Regions from separate parts of the Arthrobacter sp. G.S.26 genome, predicted to be linked through region 2. Evidence: riboswitches for the same ligand, from Rfam matches in the RefSeq annotation. Region 2 holds a riboswitch; each other region holds the start of a gene.
The links. A riboswitch is a leader RNA that binds a small molecule or an ion and turns the genes downstream of it on or off. The one in region 2 is predicted to bind S-adenosylmethionine.
Positions count from the first base shown of each region.

Region 1 (5,154 bases), 1.7 Mb from region 2:
TTTCGCGGAGGGTGGTGCCTTCGTATTCGGTCCGGTAGACGCCGCGGTCCTGCAGGCGCGGGACGAGTTCGTTGACAATGTCGTCCAACCCGCCGGGGACAAGCCAGGGGGTGATGTTGAATCCATCCACCGCTCCGGTCCTGGCGTATTCAGCCAGCAGGTCGGCGACGCCGTCGTAGGAGCCCACCAGGCCGCGGCCGTTCAGGCGTGACCGGGCAGCAACGAACTGGCGGATGGACTGGCCCTTCCCGCGGGCCTCGTCCCGCCACTGGCCAGCGAGTTCAATTGCGCTTTTGCCGTGGAAGGCGTTTCCGCGGGTGGGGTTCGTGACGTCCACTACGGGGTCGATCTCAGGCAGCGGCCCGTCGGGGTCATACCCGTCCAGGGTCCGGCCCCAGAACTGTTCAAGGTAGGCGATTGCCGTCTCCGGGCCTACCTGCTGCTCCCGGACCCAGTGTTCCTTCTCCGCGGCCTCCTTTTCTGTGGCGGCGAGGATGAATTCCTGGCCCGGGAAGATTTTGACGTCATCCGCGGGGCGGCCGGCCTTTAGTGTGCGGGCCACGATGTCCGCCCGGAACACCTTCGCATCCTCGAGTTCCGCGTGCCGGGAGAAGATAACGTCGGCGTTGCGGACAGCGAAGTCGCGGCCGTCGGGTGAATCCCCCGCCTGGAAGAGGACGGGGTGGTGCTGGGCGGACCGCGGCAGCCGTCCCGTGATGTCCACGTCGAAGCTTGCGTCGTTCCGGCGCACCGGGGTGATGCTTCCTTGCCGGAGCCAGCGCCCGTCGCTCCGGGACCCGGCGATTGCGCCGTCGGCCCAGGAGTCCCAGATGGCTTTGGCGGTCTGGACAAAGGCTTCGGCCCGGACGTAGCGGTCCTCGTGCTTGAGGAACCCGCCGCGGCGGAAGTTGGCGCCGGTCCAGGCATTGTCCGTGGTGACGATGTTCCAGGCAGCGCGGCCGCCGGAGAGCAGGTCGAGGCTGGCCAGCCGGTGGGCCAGGTCCGCGGGATCGTTGTAGGTGGTGTTTTGGGTGGCCACCAGGCCGATGTTGGTGGTGACGGCGGCGAGTGCCGCCAGGGCAGTCTGCGCGTCCGGGCGGCCCACCACGTCCAGGTCGTGGATTCGGCCCAGGTGTTCACGGAGCCGCAGTCCTTCGCCCAGGAAGAAGGCTGAGAACAGCCCGCGTTCGGCGGTCTGGGCCACGCGGCGGAAGGATTCAAAGTCGGTCTGGGAGCCGCTGTCCGGGGCTTTCCAGACGGTGGTGTGGTTGACGCCCTGGAAAAAGACGCCGAACTGGATCCGGCCGTTGCCGGTGGGACGGTGCGTGGTCATGGGGTGCTCTCTTTCAGGCCGCTGCGTAGCGGTTGGCGGGGCGGGGAAGGCCGAAGGACCGGCGCAGCGTGGTGCCGGCGGCGGGCGCGCTGACCAGGCCGGCGGCGCGCAACGCGGGCAGGACGTTGAGCGCCAGTTCCGGCAGGTCGACGTCCACGACGGCGGGATGCAGCCGGACGCCGTCCGCGGCATCGAAGAGCCGGGCCAGCAGGGACACGAGGCCGGCGGGGCTGCCCACGTACCGGGCGCCGCCGGTCCACGGCTCGTGGCGGTCCAGCTCCGCGAGCCGTTCCGCGGCCGTTTGGCCGCGGGCGTCGAGGATCACGTCGAGCTCCACGAGGGTCCGGGGAACGCCGGTGGCGGCCGCCGCTGAGGCTGCTGCGGCGAGCCCGTCAACGGTGGCGGCTGAAGCGAGTGCCACGTCGGCTTCCACGGTGGAGAGCAGCGCCGCCGGAGCGATGACCACCAACTGCCCCTGCAATGGCCGGGGAATGATCGCCGGGCCCTTGACGGCGAAGCGCTCCCCTTCGAAGTCGGCGTAGTGCAGTTTGTCGCGGTCCAGGTAGCGGCCGGTGGAGGCGTCGCGGATAACGGCGTCGTCCTCCCAGGAATCCCAGAGCCGGCGGCCGGCTTCCACGGCGTCCGCGGCTTCGAGGGGCGCTGCGGCGGCGGCCAGCTGCTCACGGCCCACGGCGCGGGCTTCTTCGGGCGCGTTGGCCGCGCTGACCAGCCAGCCCGCCCTGCCCTGGGAGGCGTAGTCGAGGCTGGCCAGCTGGGTGGCGACGTGGAATGGCTCGGTGTAGAGGGTGTCCACCTCGGGTACCAGGCCGATCGAGCCGGTGATGGGGGCAGCGAAGGCGGCCCGTTGCACGGCATCGATCCGGCCGGGAATCCCGGCCGTGCCGGCATCCACCACGCGGGAATCGCGGAAGGTGGCCAGGTGGAAGCCGGCGATGTCTGCGGCCTGGACGGTGCCGCTGATGCGGGCACCGCCCAGCAGTCCGTCCGGAAGGTGGTGGGCGTGGCGCCACGCGGCGGGGTGCGCCCCGTCGCCGTCGAGCTCAACGGCCACCACGTTGGGACGGTTTTCGGGTACTGGTAGTGAAGGCATGGCTTTCCTCTTTCAGGGGCCGCTGGTGCGGCCGGGACGACATTTCACTTGCCGCAGTGCGGCCAGGTCTGTTTCCGGAGCACCCCGCCACTAAATGCCTGAGGGTTGCCGCAGCACGAGCCGGTCCTTGGCGTGCTGACTCTTGACCTATGGCTCGAATGTACGATCCCCGAATGACCCCCGCAACCGCCGTTGTCGCACGAGGTCAACGCGCGAAACGCCACGTCAAGCGACGGCTTAAACCGTCATCTGGCGGCGCCTGTGACGGCCTGTTGCGCACCGTTGAGTCCGGTGACATGGCGCTTTGGGCGCCGGAGCCGGCGTCCGTAGGGTCAAGCCATGAGCCCAACGGATGCCCTGCTGTCAGTTCTCGATCTGAGCCCCATCCCGGCGGGGGTGGACGCCGGGCAGGCGCTGCGCAACAGCGTGGAGCTGGCCGTCGCTGCCGAGGACCTCGGCTACCACCGCTATTGGCTGGCCGAGCACCATCTCAATCCCGGCGTCGCGGGTTCCGCCCCGCATGTGCTGTCCGCCCTGGTTGCTGCCGCCACCCGGACCATCCGGGTGGGGACGGCTGCCACCATCCTGGGCAACTACCGACCGCTGCAGGTAGCCGAAAACGTCGGAACCCTGGCGGCAGTGTTCCCGGACCGGATCGATCTGGGATTTGGCCGCTCCGGCCAACCCGCTTCCCCGCCGGCAAGCACCGGCGGGGAAGACCTCCGGACTGCCGGCGAACCCGCGCCGGAGGACGCGGGCCGGGTGGTGGCGGGCCTGGTGGTCCCCGCCAAACGGCAGCCGTTCAGTTCCGTGCTGCCCCGGAAGTTCCGGCTCCAGGCCGAGCTCCTGGGCCGGGAGCCCGGGGATGCGGACAACTTCGAGAGCGACGTGCAGGACGTCATCGGCTTTTTCGACGGCGGCTACCGCACCCGGCACGGCGAGGGGATCACGGTGACACCTGCCCTGGGACATGCCCCGCAGTTCTGGCTCCACGGTTCCACGGCGGGGCCCAGCGCCCGGCTTGCCGGGAAGCTGGGCCTGCGGTTCGGCGCGAATTACCACGTGTCGCCGGCCACGGTACTGGAGTCGGTGGCCGAATACCGGGCCCACTTCCGGCCCTCGGCGGCGGTGCCGGAACCGTACGTCACGGTATCCGCGGACGTGCTGGTGGCCGAACGCGAACAGGACGCCCGGCGGCTCGGCGCGGGCTTCGCCGCCTGGGTGCACAGCATCCGCAGCGGCCAAGGCGCCATCGCCTATCCCGCCCCGGCCGACGGCGGCCGGGTGGACGCCGCGGTGGGCTCCCCGGAGCTGGTCCGGGACCGCGTGGAAACACGGTTCGTGGGCGCCCCCGGGACGGTCACCGCCCACCTGAGGGCGCTGCAGCGGGCCACGGGCGCCCAGGAGCTCCTGATCACCACCATCGCCCACGGGCAGGCGGAGCGGGTGGCATCCTACGGGCTGCTTGCCGACGCCTGGGCCCGCGGCTAAGACCCCGGTCCAACCAACCCATCCTCAAAGGAGAACCATGAGCACCGAAACCGACACCCAACTGGTCAGCGCCGCTGACGCCGCCCGCCTCATCGCCGAAGGGGCCCTGCTGGTTGACGTCCGCAGTGACGCCGGCCGGAACAGCACCGGGGCGATCCCCGGGGCGCTGGTGGTCAACCGGGAGCGGGTGGACCAGGACTTCGGCCCCGACTCCCCCGAACTGTTGCCCGAAGTGGAAGCCGCGGGCCGGAACATAGTGGTGTTTTGCGGCTCCGTCAACGGCTCCCGCCCTGTAGCCGAGAAGCTGAAGGTGCTGGGCTACGCCAACGCCGTCCATGTGGACGGCGGCTTCCCGGCATTGCGGGAGGCCGGGGTGCCCACCACAGGCCCCACGGACCCGGGCGCCCAGAGCCCGGCCGCTTAAGGACCGGCCCGCCGGCGCTTCGAAGGCTGCCGGCGGGTGGCCTGCCGCCCGGCGACAGCGGCTGTGCGGAGCCAGTCCGCACTGCCGGCCAGCACAGCGACGCCCAGCAGCACCGAGCAGAGCACCACACCCTGGTGGAAGGCCCGGCGGGGGTCCGCGCCGGCGGTGAGGAACATGCCGGCGGCGGCCGCTGAACACAGCGCCGCCGTGAACCGTTGGCTGAGTTGGTAAAAGCCCGCGGCCACCCCCGTGGCACCGGGCGGGGCCTGGGCCAGTGTCAGGGTCTGGTTGGGGGCCACCACCAGACCCACGGCTAGCCCCTGCAGGAGCCCGACGGCGGCCACCGCCATCGCAGCGGCTCCGCTGTCCAGGTACTGGACGGCCAAGTCCTTGCCGGGCAGGCAGGCCAGGCCGGCCACCAGCGCCCAGACGACACCGCCCCGCCCGTAGCGGCCCAGGAACCGCCAGCTGAAGCTGGAGGCCAGCAGCATCCCTGCGGCCTGCGGCGCCAGGATCGCGGCGGCCGCCAACGGCGGCAGGCCGGTGCCGGCAAGGAAGTAGAACGCGGTGACCGCGGCCATGGCCGCGCCCACGCCAAACTGGCACAAGGCAACCACGGTGCCAAGGACGTAGCCGGGCGAGCGGACCAGTGCCGGGACCAGCAGCGGGGTCCGGCCGCGCCGGTGGTACAGGACCTCCCAGCCGGCAAACACGGCCAGCGCCACGGCGCTGCTCCCCAGCCAGATGGGCGTTTCCGGACCCGGGCCCTGGATGGTGGGCACCAGCGAGGCCAGC
Region 1 is NZ_CP193752.1:239,749-244,902, reverse strand. Features, by position in the region: gene ACRB8A_RS01155 (NtaA/DmoA family FMN-dependent monooxygenase) at 1-1,333, opposite strand, end outside; gene ACRB8A_RS01150 (LLM class flavin-dependent oxidoreductase) at 1,347-2,444, opposite strand; SAM riboswitch class IV at 2,484-2,592, opposite strand; gene ACRB8A_RS01145 (LLM class flavin-dependent oxidoreductase) at 2,784-3,935, shown strand; gene ACRB8A_RS01140 (rhodanese-like domain-containing protein) at 3,973-4,359, shown strand; gene ACRB8A_RS01135 (MFS transporter) at 4,356-5,154, opposite strand, start outside.
Region 1: linked by a shared signal. The riboswitch ahead of ACRB8A_RS01150 (LLM class flavin-dependent oxidoreductase) and the one ahead of ACRB8A_RS12285 (aminotransferase class V-fold PLP-dependent enzyme) in region 2 are both predicted to bind S-adenosylmethionine.

Region 2 (5,154 bases):
CGACACCAGCGAACTGGCCCCCACTGTTGCCGCCTTGTGCGCGTTGGCAGACACCCCGTCCAGGCTCACCGGCATCGGGCACCTGCGCGGCCACGAAACTGACCGGCTCGCGGCGCTCGTGGCGGAAATCAACCGCCTGGGCGGCGACGCCGAGGAAACCAGCGACGGCCTGGTGATCCGCCCCGCTGCGCTGCACGCCGGCGTCGTCCATTCCTATGCTGACCACCGGATGGCCACCGCAGGTGCCATCCTGGGCCTGGCCGTCGCCGGCGTCGAGGTGGAGGACATCGCCACCACCGCCAAAACCATGCCCGACTTCCCGGACCTGTGGACCGCGATGCTGGCGCAGGGCTCTCCTGCCGGAACCGGCACGGAAGGTACAGGCGTTGGCGCGCAGCACTGACTCTTGGGACGAATCGGATGTCCGCATCCGGCCCAGCAAAAAAGGTTCCAGGCCCCGCACCAAGGACCGGCCCAGCCACGACGACGCCGTCACTGGCCGGATCATCACCGTTGACCGCGGCCGCTACACGGCGGTGGTGGGTGAGGACACCGCTACGGAACGGGTGGTGATCGCCGCCCGCGCCCGGGAACTGCGCCGCAACCCCGTGGTGGCCGGCGACTTTGTCTCGCTGGTGGGCGACGTTTCCGGCGAACCGGACACGCTGGCGCGCCTGGTGAAAATCCAGGACCGGCGCACGCTGCTGCGCCGCAGCGCGGACGACACAGATCCCGTGGAACGGGCTGTGGTGGCCAACGCCGACCAACTGGTGATCGTGGTGGCAGCAGCCAACCCGGAACCGCGCACCGGTTTCATCGACCGGGCCCTGGCGGCGGCTTACGACGCCGGGATCGAACCGATCCTGCTGATCACCAAGGCAGACGTCAAGGATCCCGCTGACCTGCTGTCCAATTACGCGCACCTGGACTTCCCGGTCATCATCAGCCGCACCGCGGACAATAAGGCATCGGGCATCGACGCCAGGTCAGACGATGGCCTGTCCGCCCGGCTGGACAGCGAGGCCGTAGCGGAGCTGCGGACCTTCCTGCACGGGAACGTCACTGTGATGCTGGGGCACTCCGGCGTGGGCAAATCCACCATGGTCAACGCGCTGACCGGAGCCGAGCGGGCCACCGGCGGCGTCAACGCCGTCACCGGCCGCGGCCGGCACACATCCTCCTCCGCCCTGGCCCTGCGGCTGGCAGATGCGCCGGCCGGCAGTTGGATCATCGACACCCCTGGCATCCGGTCCTTTGGCCTGGCACTGGTGGACCCGGACCGCATCCTGCGTTCCTTCCCGGACCTCTCCCCCGGCACCGATGCCTGCGAACGCGGCTGCAAGCACACGGCAGCGGCCGTGAACTGCGGGCTGGACGCCTGGGTGGCCGCCGGCCAGGCAGGTCCCACCGGCGCTGCCCGGCTCTCTTCCCTGCGGCGGCTCCTCGGGGCGGATCCGCGCCTGGAAGCCCAGGAGACCAAGGAACTCGGCAGCGTCAACTGACGTGGGCCTCCCAGCACAACCGCCGCCAGACGGTAGTTTGGAACCATGATCCAATCCGCTTCCAGCTACAACGATGACCTGCGCCTGGCCCACGTCCTGGCCGATTCCGTGGACGACCAGACGATGAGCCGTTTCAAGGCCCTGGACCTCCATGTGGAGACCAAGCCGGACCTGACGCCTGTCACCGACGCGGACAAGGCAGCTGAGGAATCCATCCGCGGCCAGCTTTCCCGCTCCCGCCCCCGCGACGCCGTCCTGGGTGAGGAGTTCGGCAGCAGCGGCCACGGCTCACGCCGCTGGATCATCGACCCCATTGACGGGACCAAGAATTTCGTCCGGGGTGTCCCGGTATGGGCAACCCTGATCGCGCTCGTTGACGAGGGCGAACCGGTGGTGGGTGTGGTCAGCGCACCTGCGCTGGGCAAACGCTGGTGGGCGGCGAAAGACATGGGCGCCTACATGGGGCGTTCGCTCGCCTCGGCCACCAGGCTGCGCGTCTCCAACGTCGCCACCCTTTCCGATGCGTCATTGTCCTACTCCAGCCTCACCGGGTGGAAGGAACGCGGCAACTTCGACGAGTTCCTGGGGCTCACCGAGGACGTATGGCGGACCCGCGCCTACGGCGACTTCTGGTCCTACTGCATGGTCGCCGAGGGGTCGGTGGACATTGCCTGCGAACCCGAACTGAATCTCTACGACATGGCCGCCCTGGTCCCCATCGTGGTGGAAGCCGGCGGCCGGTTTACCTCCCTGGAGGGCCAGGACGGCCCGTTCGGCGGAAACGCCCTGGCCACAAACTCCATCCTGCATTCCGAGGTGCTGCGGCGCCTGAACCCGGGGCTGGACGACCTCCTCTAGGACTGCCTGGACCGAAGAATATACGGCGGACGCCTCCGGATGGGGGCGTCCGCCGTCGTGTTCTTCGACAAAAGCCCCGGCGTACGGGCGCGGCGTAACAAATCCCTTAACATTCGGGCTGGCTTCAAACCACCCCGCACCATGTCCTACGCTCTTAAGCAGGTCACGAGTGCCAGCGCTAAACCCCGGTTTGCTGGCCGGCAACCCTCCATTCGCGGTGGGGTGCCCCGGGTGACGACCAGGCCGGTCCGGACATGGATACGGCAAGCGCGGATTCCCTGCAGGGAGTCCTGTCAACGTGAGGATTCCCCATGACAACTGCCACTGTCTCCCCCGCAGCTTCGCTGGCGCCCGCCGCACCTTCGGTTTTGGCCGGCCACTCCATCGCCGCCAGGCCCCTCGCCGCCGTAACCGGCGCCGAGATCCAGGCGCCGCTGATCGCCGGTGGCCATGTCCGCTACGCGAACCTGGACTATGGCGCCTCCGCGCCGGCGCTGTCCCTGGTCTCCGCCTACCTGAACGAGATCCTGCCCTACTACGCCAGCGTGCACCGTGGCGCCGGCTACGCCTCGCAGATCAGCACCTCCGTGTACGAGAACGCGCGGAACATCGTGCGGGACTTTGTGGGCGGCCGCCCGGACGACTCGGTGATCTTCACGCGCAACACCACCGACTCGCTGAACCTCCTGGCAGGGTGCCTGCCCAACACGGACGGCCGGCCCACCGGCGACGTCCTGTACCTGGACATCGAGCACCACGCCAACCTGCTGCCGTGGCAGGGCGTCCCGCACCGGAGCATCGTGGCCGCGGACACCCTGGCCGGCACCATCGACGCTGTCCGCGGCGAACTGGAGCAGGGCGGGGTCAGCCTCCTGGCCGTTACCGGCGCCTCCAACGTCACCGGTGAAATCCTGCCCATCCGCGCCCTCGCCACGCTGGCCCACCAGTACGGCGCCCGGATTGTGGTGGACGCCGCGCAGCTGGCACCCCACCGGCGGGTAGACATCACCGCCGACGGCGTTGACTACCTCGCGTTCTCCGGCCACAAGCTCTACGCCCCGTTCGGTTCCGGCGTCCTGGTGGGGCGCCCGGACTGGCTCGACGCCGGAAAACCGCACCTCGCCGGCGGCGGTGCCGTCAAGGAAGCACGGCTCGACGGCGTCAGCTGGGCCACGGGCCCGGCCCGGCACGAGGGCGGCTCGCCCAACGTCCTCGGCGCCGCCACCCTGGCACGTGCCACGCAGGTCATCGCCGCCCTGGACCCGCAGGAATGGCACGCCCACGAACAGTCCATCCGGTCCTACCTGGTGGCGGGGCTGCAGCAGATCGAGGGCGTGAGTGTCCACCAGATCTTCAAGGACACCAACGCTGAGACGGACACCATCGGTGTGGTTAACTTTTCCGTGGCCGGCTACGACGCCGGTCTGGTGGCGGCCTACCTGTCCGCAGAGCACGGCGTGGGCCTCCGGGACGGGCGTTTCTGCGCCCACCCCCTGCTCAAGCGGCTGGGCCTTCCGTCCGGTTCGCTGCGGGCCAGCTTTGGTGTGGGCTCCCGCCTTGAGGACGCCGAACGGCTCCTTGCCGGCATCTCTGCCCTCCGGACCCAGGGCCTTGGCTGGGATTACGTGGTGGACGCAGGCCGCTGGGTGCCCGCCAACGATTCCCGGACCTACCCGCACTGGGCCCCCAACACGCCGGGCACCGCCGGCGCGGCCCCCTGCCTGGACGACTGAACCGCCGGGCCGCCCCGGCGGGGTCCATGCGGTAAATTCAGGAGAGACATCTACTGAAGGAGGCCGCGCGTGGTCCGGGGTGGCCCCAAGCTGGAACACAACCGGCGCCAGGAGCTGGGCCAAAGCTTCCAGGACGGCGGCGAGCATTACCAGCAGGTCCGGCCGGGCTACCCGGCGGCAGCCGCGGACTGGCTGGTGCCCGCAACGGCCGGTGAGGTTTTGGACGTCGGCGCCGGCACCGGCAAATTCACCGCACTGCTCCTGGCCAAAGGACTGGCCGTCACCGCAGTCGACCCGTCCGCGGACATGCTGGAACAGCTGGCTGAGCACTATCCACGTGCCACGGCTGTCCTGGGCACCGCAGAGGCCACCGGCCTGCCGGCGGCGGCGTTCGACGTCGTCACCGTGGCCCAGGCCTGGCACTGGTGCGACGCAGCTGCGGCCAGCACGGAGCTCGCCCGGGTCCTTCGCCCGGGCGGCACGCTGGGGCTGGTCTGGAACCAGCTGGACACCTCCGTTCCCTGGGTCCACCGGCTGTCCCGGATCATGCACGCGGGCGACGTCTACAAGCCTGGCCACCGGCCCGCCGTCGGGCCTGAATTCCAAGGCCTTGAGGGGTACGTGACCCGGTGGCAGGACCCTGTAACCACCACGGGCCTGATGGAGCTCACCAAAACGCGCAGCTACTATCTCAGGGCCTCCGAACCCACCCGCGCCAAGGTGCTGGCCAACCTGGACTGGTACCTGCATGAGCATCTTGGCCACCGGGACGGCGAAATCATCGACCTGCCCTACCTGACCCTGGCATGGCGGGCCACGGCGGCGTGAATCTCGTTGCCGGCCAGCGGCGGTGCAGTACCCGGTAAGCTTGATGCTGTGAAGACCAGCGCGCCCTCCTCCTCGATCGAGGACTACGTCAAGGTCATCTACTCGTTTACCGAGTGGCAGGACAAACCCATCACCTCCTCGCAGCTGGCCCAGCGCCTGGGTGTGGCCAACTCCTCCGTCTCGGAGATGGTCCGCAAGCTCAAGGACCAGGGCCTCGTTGACCACAAGCCCTA
Region 2 is NZ_CP193752.1:2,687,577-2,692,730, forward strand. Features, by position in the region: gene aroA (3-phosphoshikimate 1-carboxyvinyltransferase) at 1-403, shown strand, start outside; gene rsgA (ribosome small subunit-dependent GTPase A) at 387-1,502, shown strand; gene hisN (histidinol-phosphatase) at 1,548-2,360, shown strand; SAM riboswitch class IV at 2,522-2,636, shown strand; gene ACRB8A_RS12285 (aminotransferase class V-fold PLP-dependent enzyme) at 2,672-4,093, shown strand; gene ACRB8A_RS12290 (class I SAM-dependent methyltransferase) at 4,163-4,921, shown strand; gene ACRB8A_RS12295 (metal-dependent transcriptional regulator) at 4,970-5,154, shown strand, end outside.

Region 3 (5,154 bases), 1.3 Mb from region 2:
AGTACAGCCGGTCCGAGTCGACCGCTGCGACAAAAAACCGGACTCCCGGCACGTCCAGCGCCTGCGCCAGCGTGCCCCGGTTGCGGGTGACGTCATGGCTCATGAGTGCCTCGGTGAGCGCGATGTAGCTGTTGGCGTCGAACCGCTGGACCAGTTTGTTGCCTTGGTGGTCCAGGTAGCTTTCCACCTGATAGCGGCCCCGGGCGGCCAGCGAATCCGCGCGGACCGGTGTTTCGGCGGCCTGCGCCTGCCGGCCGAACCGGCCTTCGAGTTCCGCGGCGGACCGGTAGGTGATGTGGGCGATGCGCCGGGCCAGGGCCAGACCGTCCCCGGGGAACGGGCCGCCGTAGTAGTCGCCGCCCTGGAAGTTGGCATCCTGGCGGATGGCCAGCGTTTGCGCCTGCGCAAACGCGATCTGCTCTGCGGTGCTCGCCGCACCGACGGCGATGACGGCGCACCGCTGCACCCGCTCCGGGTAGGTCACCGCCCATTCCAAGGCACGCGCACCGCCCATGGAGCCGCCCAGGACGGCGAACCAGCTGCGGATGCCCAGCTGGTCTGCGAGCCTGGCTTCGGCCACGGTGCTGTCCCGCAGGGTCACCAGCGGAAACCGGGAACCCCACGGGCTGCCGTCCGGTGCGGCTGAGGACGGTCCCGTGGACCCGTAACAGCCGCCCACAATGTTGATGGACACCACAAAAAACTGGTCCGTGTCCACGGGTGCGCCCGGACCGGCCAGCTGTTCCCACCAGCCGGGCTCGTCGCTGTCGCCGCGGGCAACGTGGGTGCTGCCGGTCAGGGCATGCTCGATCAGGATGGCGTTGCTGCCGTCGGCATTCAGGGTGCCCCACGTTTCGTAGGCCAGGGTGACGTCCGGCAGGTATCCGCCGGCTTCAAGTTCCAGGGCCCCTACGGAGGCGAAGCGGACAATCCCGTGTTCGGGAACGGTGGTACGGGCGACGGTAACCGTCATGGCAAGACCTCTTCTACGCGCTTGCCTGCCGTCGAATGACCGGCAGGCCAGGTCTTCACCCGGGGCACCCCACCGCGGAAGGAGGGTTGCCGGCCAGCAAGCCGGGGCTGTCACTGGCACTCATGACCTTGTTCGAGTGTACGAAGAACACCCCACCCCGGGCCAAGAGTGTGACTGGTTGTGACTTGCCCCGGCCCAAAGGCAGCCGGTCCGTTAGGGTCCGGTCAGGACCCTGCTGCCGCCTTGGCCGCCCGGAAACCTGCTTCCAGGTCGGCCAGGATGTCATCGATGTGTTCCAGTCCCACGGACAACCGGACCAGGCCCGGCGTGACCCCGGCAACGGCCTGCTGCTCAGGGGACAGCTGGCTGTGGGTGGTGGACGCGGGGTGGATCACCAGCGACCGGACATCGCCGATGTTGGCCACATGGGAGTGCAGTTCCAGCGCATCGACAAAACGCTGGCCGGCCGCGGCCCCGCCGGCGAGGTTGAAGGCCACAATCGCCCCGGTGCCCCGCGGCCCGTACTTTTGGCCGCGCTCAAACCAGGGGCTGGAGGGCAGGCCGGCGTAGGCAACGGATTCGACGTCGTCCCGCGCCTCGAGCCAACGGGCCACCTCAATGGCGTTGGAGACATGCCGCTCCACCCGCAGGCTCAGGGTTTCCAGGCCCTGGGCGATCAGGAACGCGTTGAACGGTGACACGGCGGAGCCCAGGTCGCGCAGCAGCTGCACGCGGGCCTTCAGGATGTAGGACAGGTTGGCACCCAGGGCGCCGTCGGCACCCAGGTCGCGGCCGTAGACCAGGCCGTTGTAGGTGGGGTCCGGGGTGTTGAAGCCGGGGAACTTCTCCGGTTCCCTGGTGAAGTCGAACTTGCCCGAGTCCACGATCACGCCGGCGATGGCTGCGCCGTGTCCGCCCAGGTACTTCGTGGCCGAGTGCAGGACGATGTCCGCGCCCCACTCCAGCGGCCGGATCAGGTACGGGGTGGACAGCGTGTTGTCCACAATCAGCGGCACTCCCGCCTGGTGCGCCACCCCGGAAATGCCCTCGATGTCCAGGACGTCCTGGCGCGGGTTGGATACCACCTCGCCGAAGAACAGCTTGGTGTTGGGCTGCACGGCGTCGCGCCACTGGTCCAGGTTGTCCGGGTCCGCCACAAACGTCACGGTGATGCCGAACTTCTTCAGGGTGTGGGCGAAGAGGTTGTAGGTCCCGCCGTAAAGGCTGGGGCTGGCCACGATGTGGTCGCCGGCCTCGGCGATGTTCAGGACCGCGAACGTCTCGGCGGCCTGCCCGGAGCTGAGCAGGAGGGCCGCGAGGCCGCCTTCCAGGCTGGCGATCCGCTGCTCCACGGCGTCCTGGGTGGGGTTGCCGATGCGGGTGTAGATGGGCGAGAGTTCGGCCAGGGCGAACCTGTTGGCCGCGCTTTCGGCGCTGGGGAACACAAACGAGGTGGTCTGGTAGATGGGCAGGGCCCGGGCGCCGGTGGCGCTGTCCGGTTCCTGGCCTGCATGGATCTGGCGGGTTTCAAACGACCATCCGTTGGACATCTTTGGCTCCACTTCACAGGGGCCCGGCATGCAGGAAGCAGCACGGGCCGCGCTTGCCATCCGGCCGGTGCCGGACAGCCAGGTCCTCACCCGGGGCACCCCACCGCGGGTGGAGGGTTGCCGGCCAGCGAGCCGGGGCTTGATGCTGGCACTCATGACCTGTGCCCAGTGTAGGAACTGTCCGGGAGCGTGGTACAGGATTGTGACGAACATGGTCCCACGGCCCCGTTGCCGGGCCACAACAGGAACTCCGCCCAGCGGAAAAAACATGTAAGGCAAACCTTAGCTGAGAGGCGGATCACAAAGTGCCAAGATGTTGGCATGCGCATGGATCACGTCTCTTACGCCTGTGAACAGGATGGCCTGGCGGCCACCACCGAACGAATCGCTTCCGCCCTGGGTGTGGAAGCCGTCAAGGGCGGGGTGCATCCCCGTTTTGGAACCCGGAACATGATCATTCCCCTCGCGGGCCACAAGTACCTTGAGGTGGTGGAGGTGCTGGCGCACCCCGCCTCGGACAAGGCGCCTTTCGGGCAGGCTGTCCGCGCCCGCTCCGAAGCCGGTGGCGGCTGGATGGGCTGGTGCGTCGAAGTGGACGACCTTGCCCCTTTCGAGGAGCGGCTGGGCCGGTCTTCCGTCAACGGCAACCGCAAGTTCCCTGACGGCCGCGAACTGGTCTGGAAGCAGATCGGCATCCTGGGCCTCATCGCGGATCCCCAGGTGCCCTACATGCTGAAGTGGGAGGGCGACCCCTCCCTGCACCCGTCCAACGCCTACGAAGGCAACGTTAAGATGAGCTGCCTGACCATCGCCGGTTCCGCCGAGCGGGTCACCGAATGGCTGGGCGAACCGGTGGAGAAGCCGCTCGAGGATGTTGCAGTGGATTGGGTTGCCCCGCACGGCACGCCCGGAATCCTCTCGGTCACCTTCGAAACCGCCAACGGCGCAGTCACCATCTGATCCTCCGCCGCACCGGATCCGGCCTGCGCCGGGTCCGGTGCTTCCGGGCGTCCGCGCCCACCCACCCTTCGACCGCCATCAGCAGCTGACAACGGCGTCACCTGCTGATGGCGGCCGAATCATTGAGCGGCAAAAGCATCAAGCGGACGACGGCGGCCGCCCGCCACCGCGGGCAGGCATGAGGCCCGGGACGGTCAGCCCAGCCCCACCGCCTTGCCAAACAGGCTGAAGCCGACAAACGCCACGATGTCGAGCAGCGCGTGCGCGATGACCAACGGCATCACGCGTTTGGTCCGGGTGTAGAGCCACGCGAAGACGGCGCCCATCACCACGTTCCCGATGAAGGGCCCGAAGCCCTGGTAAAGGTGGTAGCTGCCACGCAGCAGCGCACTGGCCGCGATGGACACCGGCAGGCTCCAGCCGAACTTGCCGAAGCGGTTCATCAGGTACCCCACCACAATGACCTCTTCCACAATGCCGTGCCGGACGGCGGAGAGGATCAGCACCGGAACGGTCCACCAGTAGGCATCCAGGGCGCTGGGGATGATGGCGGTGGTGATGCCCAACGCCCGCCCGGCGGCGTAGAGGCCCAGTGACGGGATGCCGATCAGGGCGGCCAGGCCGAGGCCCTGGAGCAGGTCGCGGCCGGGCCTGTCGAAGGTGAAGCCAAGCTGCCGGAAAGCGGAGCCCGTGTGGCGGGAGGCGTTGGCGCCGCCGATGACCGGCGGGTTGCCGGGTCCGGCAGGTGCCGCCTGGCGCTGGTCGGTCAGGAAGTAGATCACCAGGAGGACCGGCACCAGGGCAAAGGCGATGTCCAGCAGCTGGTAGGTCAGGTCGAAGTATTCCCGGGTACTTTGCGAGCGGTTCAGGGTGGAGGTGCCCTCCACCAGCGGCGCGCGGGACAGCTTGTCCAGCAGCTGCACCACGGAATAGACGGCGGATTGTCCCAGGGACAACCCCAGGACAATCCAGACTTCGAGCCGCAGCCTGCGGCGGGAGGGAACCAGCATGTACCCATTTTGCCTGCTGTTGCTGGATCCGGGCTGACCGCCCCGGCCGGCACTGGATCCCGGTGGTCCCCGTGGGCCGGCGGCCCTTTATCCGGGAGCGACGATCACTTCGGTGCCGTTGGCTTCAAACGCGGCCTTGTCCCGCGGCGAGATCCCGGCGTCCGTGATCAGGCGGGTGAAGTTGTAGCCGTCCATCGTGGCAAAGGCCCGCACGCCCACCTTCGACGAGTCGGCCAGGACATACGAAATCCGGGCCCGGCTGGCAAGCAGCGCGTTGACGGAGGCCTCCCCTTCGCCCGTGTTGGTGGGACCCACCTCCGGGTCGATGCCGTTGACGCCGATGAAGGCGATGTCCAGCACCACCTTCTGCATGATGATGTCCGTATACGGGCCCACCAGCTCATAGGAGCGCGGGTTGAGGATGCCCCCGGTCACCATGACCTTGATGTTGGGCCGCACGGCGAGCTGGCCGGCGATGTTGATGGCGTTCGTGACCACCGTCAGTGTGTGCTGGTTCGCGGGAGCATTGAGGTCTTCCCGCGTGGCCAGGATCTGCGCCAGGGCAGTGCTGGTGGTCCCGCCGCACAGGCCGATCACCGCACCGGGGCGGACCAGCGCAGATGCGGCCTGAGCGATCTGTTCCTTGGCCTGGCCGTGGTCG
Region 3 is NZ_CP193752.1:1,406,644-1,411,797, reverse strand. Features, by position in the region: gene metX (homoserine O-acetyltransferase MetX) at 1-973, opposite strand, end outside; SAM riboswitch class IV at 986-1,101, opposite strand; gene ACRB8A_RS06380 (bifunctional o-acetylhomoserine/o-acetylserine sulfhydrylase) at 1,198-2,523, opposite strand; SAM riboswitch class IV at 2,568-2,683, opposite strand; gene ACRB8A_RS06375 (VOC family protein) at 2,845-3,483, shown strand; gene ACRB8A_RS06370 (CPBP family intramembrane glutamic endopeptidase) at 3,678-4,493, opposite strand; gene ACRB8A_RS06365 (DeoR/GlpR family DNA-binding transcription regulator) at 4,581-5,154, opposite strand, start outside.
Region 3: linked by a shared signal. The riboswitch ahead of ACRB8A_RS06380 (bifunctional o-acetylhomoserine/o-acetylserine sulfhydrylase) and the one ahead of ACRB8A_RS12285 (aminotransferase class V-fold PLP-dependent enzyme) in region 2 are both predicted to bind S-adenosylmethionine.

Region 4 (5,154 bases), 1.2 Mb from region 2:
GCCTTCCGGGAACCTGACGCCGTCAGCACCCCTGGTCGGATGGCGCGCCGGGCAGCCAGCACACCGTAGGTGACCAGGAACGCGGCCCCGGCATAACGGGCCACGTCCACCACCACCGGGCTGGTTTGGATCAGGACACCGAGGCCCGCGATGCCCCCGGCAATCAGCAGCGCGTCGGAGACGCTGCAGACGATGACAACGGCGGCCACGTGCTCGCCCCGGATGCCTTGCCGGAGCACAAAGGCATTCTGGCTGCCGATGGCGACAATCAGCGCCAGCCCTGTGCCGCAACCAAGCATCGCCGCGCCAAACCCAACAAGTATGTCCATAAAGCCAAAGCTACGGTTGGGCTCGAAATTACTCCAGCTAAAGATAATTAGGACTACTAAGCTGAGCTAATGAAGAAGTTCCAGCTCGACCAGTTGAAGACCTTTGCCGCAGTGCTGGATGAGGGGACGCTGGAGGCTGCCGCTCGCACCCTGCACGTCACGCCGTCTGCGGTGTCGCAGCGGCTCAAGGCGATGGAGGACGCAGCCGGCCAGATCCTGCTGCAGCGAACCAACCCGGCCCGCCCCACCACGGCGGGCGAGGCCGTGCTGCGCTACGCCCGCCAGCTCCGGCAACTGGAAGGGGACGCGCAACGCGAACTCGGTGGCGCCGCCGGTAGCCCCAGCACGCCCATCCCGCTGGTGGTGAATGCCGATTCGCTTGCCACCTGGTTCATGGCGGCGCTGGCAAGCCTCCCCCCGGAGCCGGGTGTCACCTTTGAGCTGCGCCGCGAGGACGAGCAGCATTCCACGCAATTCCTCCGGACGGGAGCGGTGATCGCCGCCGTCACAGCGAACCCGGAACCGGTTCAAGGCTGCAGCGTCGAGCCACTCGGGGCGCTGAGATACCGTGCCGTAGCCAGTCCCGGGTACGTCCGGCACTGGTTGCCCGGCGGGCCGGAGCTCGTTGCGGGCAGCACCGCCCCGGTGGTGGACTTCGACCGGAAGGACGACCTTCAGGGTGGGTTCTTCCGCAGGATGACCGGGACGGCCCTCGGTGCCCCGCGGCACTACGTCCCGTCATCGGCAGAGTTTGCCCAGGCCATCCGGCTGGGGATGGGCTGGGGACTGCTGCCCGAAGCGGAATGCCTGCCGTGGCTTGGCAGCGGCGAGCTGGTGGAACTCGCGCCCGGGCACCCGGTGGACGTGGCCCTCTACTGGCAGCGCTGGAAAATTGACTCGCCGGTGCTGAACCAGCTCACGGCGGCCGTCCGGGCGACGGCTGCCCACGAGCTCCGGCAGCCCGCCCCGGGACCGGGTTCCGTCAGATCTGCTTGAGCGCTTGCTCCAGGTCGCCGATCAGGTCATCGGCGTCCTCGAGCCCCACGGACAGCCGCACCACACCGTCGCCCAGCCCGATCGCTGCGCGGCCTTCCGGCCCCATGGCCCGGTGCGTGGTGGTGGCAGGATGGGTGATGAGGGACTTTGAGTCACCCAGGTTGTTTGAGATATCGATGATGCGCAGGCCGTCCAGCAGGGCAAAGGCGGCGTCCTTGGCCGACCGCCCGGGAGCCGAACCCAGGTCCAGCGTAAGGACGGTGCCGCCTGCCTTCATCTGCTTCGCGGCAAGCCCGTACTGGGGGTGCGATCTAAGCAGCGGGTATTTCACCCAGCTGACCGCCGGCTGCTGCTCCAGCCACTCGGCCAACCGCAGGGCCGTGGCCGACGAGTGGTTGACCCGCAGTGCCATCGTCTCCAGTCCCTTGTTGAGGACCCAGGCGTTAAACGGGGAAAGCGAAGGCCCGGTGTGGCGCATGAGCTGCTTCACGGGACCGTCAATGAACTCCCTGGTGCCCAGGATCGCCCCGCCCAGGACGCGGCCCTGGCCGTCGATGTGCTTGGTGCCGGAGTAGACAATAACGTCGGCGCCGAACTGGCCGCACCGCTGGAGCAGGGGAGTGGCAAATACATTGTCGACGACGACTGTTGCGCCGGCAGCGTGGGCCAGGTCGCTGACGGCGGCGATGTCCACAATCTCCTGCATGGGGTTGGACGGCGACTCGAAAAACACGGCAGTGGTGGGCTGGGACAGGGCTTCGCGCCACTGGTCCAGGTCCGGCCCGTCAACAAACACCGTTTCCACGCCCCACCGCGGCAGGATCTCGTTCAGGATCACAAAGCAGGAACCGAACAGCGACCGGGCGGCAACCACGCGGTCGCCGGCAGCGAGGAGGGCGCCCAGGGCGGTAAAGACCGCTGACATTCCGGAGGCCGTGGCGAAGCACGCTTCGGTGCCCTCCAGCAGCCGCAGCCGCTCCTGAAAAGTGGCTACCGAGGGGTTGCCGTAGCGGGAGTAGACAAAACGCTGGTCCTCGCCGGTGAACGCCCGCTCGGCGGCGGCAGCGGATTCATAGACAAACCCTGAGTTCAGGAACAGCGCCTCGCTGGTCTCCTGGAAGTTGGTGCGGTCCAGGCCACCGCGGACCGCCTGCGTATCGGCGTTCCAACCGGCAGCGTCGTCATTAAAAGCCATTTAGTTGGTTCCCAGGTTGGTAGGCAGGCCGCGGTTCTTCCAGCCGTTGACGGTCCGTTCGCCATACCGGTCAGGCTCGCCCTCGAAGCCCTCCAGCACGTTGTATGAGGTGAAACCGGCCTGCGTCGCCGCGGTGGCAGCCGCGATGGAGCGCTGCCCGGAACGGCACAGGAACAGCAGTTCCGCGGCTGAATCCTCCGGAGCCTGCTGGCTGAGGTCGCTGATGAAGGCGGGGTTCGGGACGCCGCCAGGGAAGGTCCACTGAATAAACAAGGGATCGTTGTCCGTGGCCTTGGTGTCAGGAATGCCGATATGGGCCCATTCAGCTTCGGTCCGGACGTCCACCAGGATGGCGCCCTGCTCCAGCTTGGCCCATGCCTCCTGCGGGGTCAGGTCTCCGGCGTAGCTCATGCGTGCCCCTCGCCGTCGAATTCGAGGCTGTCCACTGCGGTTGCCACGGCGGCGTCGGCCGTGGCGATGGCGGCCGGCAGGACAACTGCCTGGGCCACAATCACACCTCCGCCGTTGTACGTGGCGGCGGGGCTTCCGTGCAGCACGTAGCCCTCCGCCAGTGCGGCCGAGATCCGCTCGCAGAACTCGCGGTTGTCCGGGCCGCTGATGAGGCGGTAGGACAGTCTCTCTTCAGGGGCAGGTGCGTCGGACACGACGGATCTCCTTCTCTCACGCTTGCAGCTCGAATGGTCGATATGCCGAGTATTCACCTGAGGCACCCCGCCGCGGAAGGGAGGGTTGCCGACCGGCCAGTCAGGGCTTAGTGCCGGTACTCATTACTCCCCAAAAACGTAACACTTGCTGCCCGGTGCCGCACGGCCGCCGTCGTCATGTTCCGTAACCGAGCCGCGCCGGGCACGGGGTCCTGGCGCGGCGGCCGGACCGATAAGGTTTGCATGGGGGCGCCGCCCCGACAGCTGGCTTCAGACCGGGGGGTTCCCATCAGCAATCGATCAGCCGCGCGGAGTGGCGGCACTGCCGTGCCCGGCACCCGGATTTTCCGCGCCTGTGCTGCCCTGCTGGCAGCGATGATGATGACAGTGCTGGCCATCGGGCTGCCGGCCGGGGCGGCACACGCTGCTGCGCCGGTTCCGGACGACCGCGGGCCCCTCCTTGGCGCCGTCCTGGAATGGGGCGAAGATACCGCCGCAGGTTTCGCGGACCGGCTGGGTGCACGGCCCGCAGTCCTGGGTCACGACATTGACTTTCCGTACCGGGATGCGGAGCGTAACGACCTCAAGGGCTTCCTGTACCAGGCGTCCGCCCAGGGCGCGCATGCCATGCTCACCGTCCGGCCCACCGTCCCGCTGGACCAGGTGGATTCAGGCTCTGCTGCCGCCTTCGCGGCGGAGGTGCGCACGCTCGCCGGCGGGTTCAAGGGCAAGCTCCTGATCCGGTTCGCCCCCGACATGAATTCCAGCTGGGTGGAGTGGGGCCAGCAACCGGCAGCGTACCGGGAGGCGTTCCGGACGCTCGCCGGCAAATTCCGGGCGTCCGACGGCGGCGCCCTGATGGTGTGGGCCCCTTTCCTTGGCAAGGACTACCCGTTCGAGCGGAGCAGGGCAGCCCCCGGTCCCGGAAGCGACGGGTTCAGCCTGCTGGACAGCAACGGGGACGGCAGTTGGAACGGTGCCGACAGCCCTTACGGGCCGTATTATCCGGGCGATGATTCCGTTGATTGGGTGGGCCTGAGTGCCTACCATGACGACACCTCGGGCGGGGCCGCCGTCAACTCCCTGCCCCGCGCTGGTGAGTTGCGGGAAATGCTGACATCGGCCGGCGGTGAGGACTTCTACGGCACGTATGCAGCCGGCAAGGACAAGCCGTTCCTGCTCCAGACCGCCGCCTTCTACAGCCCGGCGTCGGGAGGTGCCGCAGAGTCCGACATCAAAGTGAACTGGTGGGACCAGGTAGTGGGCACCATGACGTCGGCGGAATTCGCCCGGACCGCCGCCGTTGTGTGGGATGAGCGGACCAGCACCAGGGACACCGGGGTCGCCAGCATTAACTGGCTGCTGACGGGGAAACCGGACATTGCTGCAGCTGCCTCGGAGCGGCTCAAAAAATCCCCTGTGGTGACCGGGCCGGTGACGGAGGTGTCCACGGACGGCAGTTATTCGCATCCCAACACGTTGTCCGGCGTTGCCGCGTGGAGTGTTGGAGCGGCTTTGCTGATCCTCCTTGCCGCGCTGTGGCAGATTCCCGGACGGATCAACAACGCTTCCTCCTGGGCCTATGCGGATCCGTCCAAGCGTGACTCCCGCGTGGATCTGCTGCGCGGCATGGCGATCGTCTTTGTTGTGGTCAACCACCTGGGCATGACATCCCTCTTCCAGCTTTTTACCCAGGAAGCGGTGGGATTCGTCTCGGGAGCCGAATTGTTTGTCCTGTTCTCCGGCCTGGTGGTGGGCATGGTCTACGGGCCGCGCGTCAAGGACGACTTCGGCCGCGTGCTGGAGTTGACGTCGCGCCGCGCAGGCAAGCTGTACGTGACGGCACTTGTGGTGCTGATCGGTGTCTTCCTGCTTTCGCTGCTGCCGGTTTTCCGTTCCGAGGTGCTGACCACGTTCGTGGACCAGGGAACGGGTGGAGCCGGCCATGGCGGTGCGGGCCGCACCTACG
Region 4 is NZ_CP193752.1:3,855,722-3,860,875, reverse strand. Features, by position in the region: gene ACRB8A_RS17735 (LysE/ArgO family amino acid transporter) at 1-329, opposite strand, end outside; gene ACRB8A_RS17730 (LysR family transcriptional regulator ArgP) at 399-1,325, shown strand; gene ACRB8A_RS17725 (O-succinylhomoserine sulfhydrylase) at 1,312-2,520, opposite strand; gene ACRB8A_RS17720 (rhodanese-like domain-containing protein) at 2,521-2,931, opposite strand; gene ACRB8A_RS17715 (DUF1737 domain-containing protein) at 2,928-3,185, opposite strand; SAM riboswitch class IV at 3,199-3,313, opposite strand; gene opgC (OpgC domain-containing protein) at 3,561-5,154, shown strand, end outside.
Region 4: linked by a shared signal. The riboswitch ahead of ACRB8A_RS17715 (DUF1737 domain-containing protein) and the one ahead of ACRB8A_RS12285 (aminotransferase class V-fold PLP-dependent enzyme) in region 2 are both predicted to bind S-adenosylmethionine.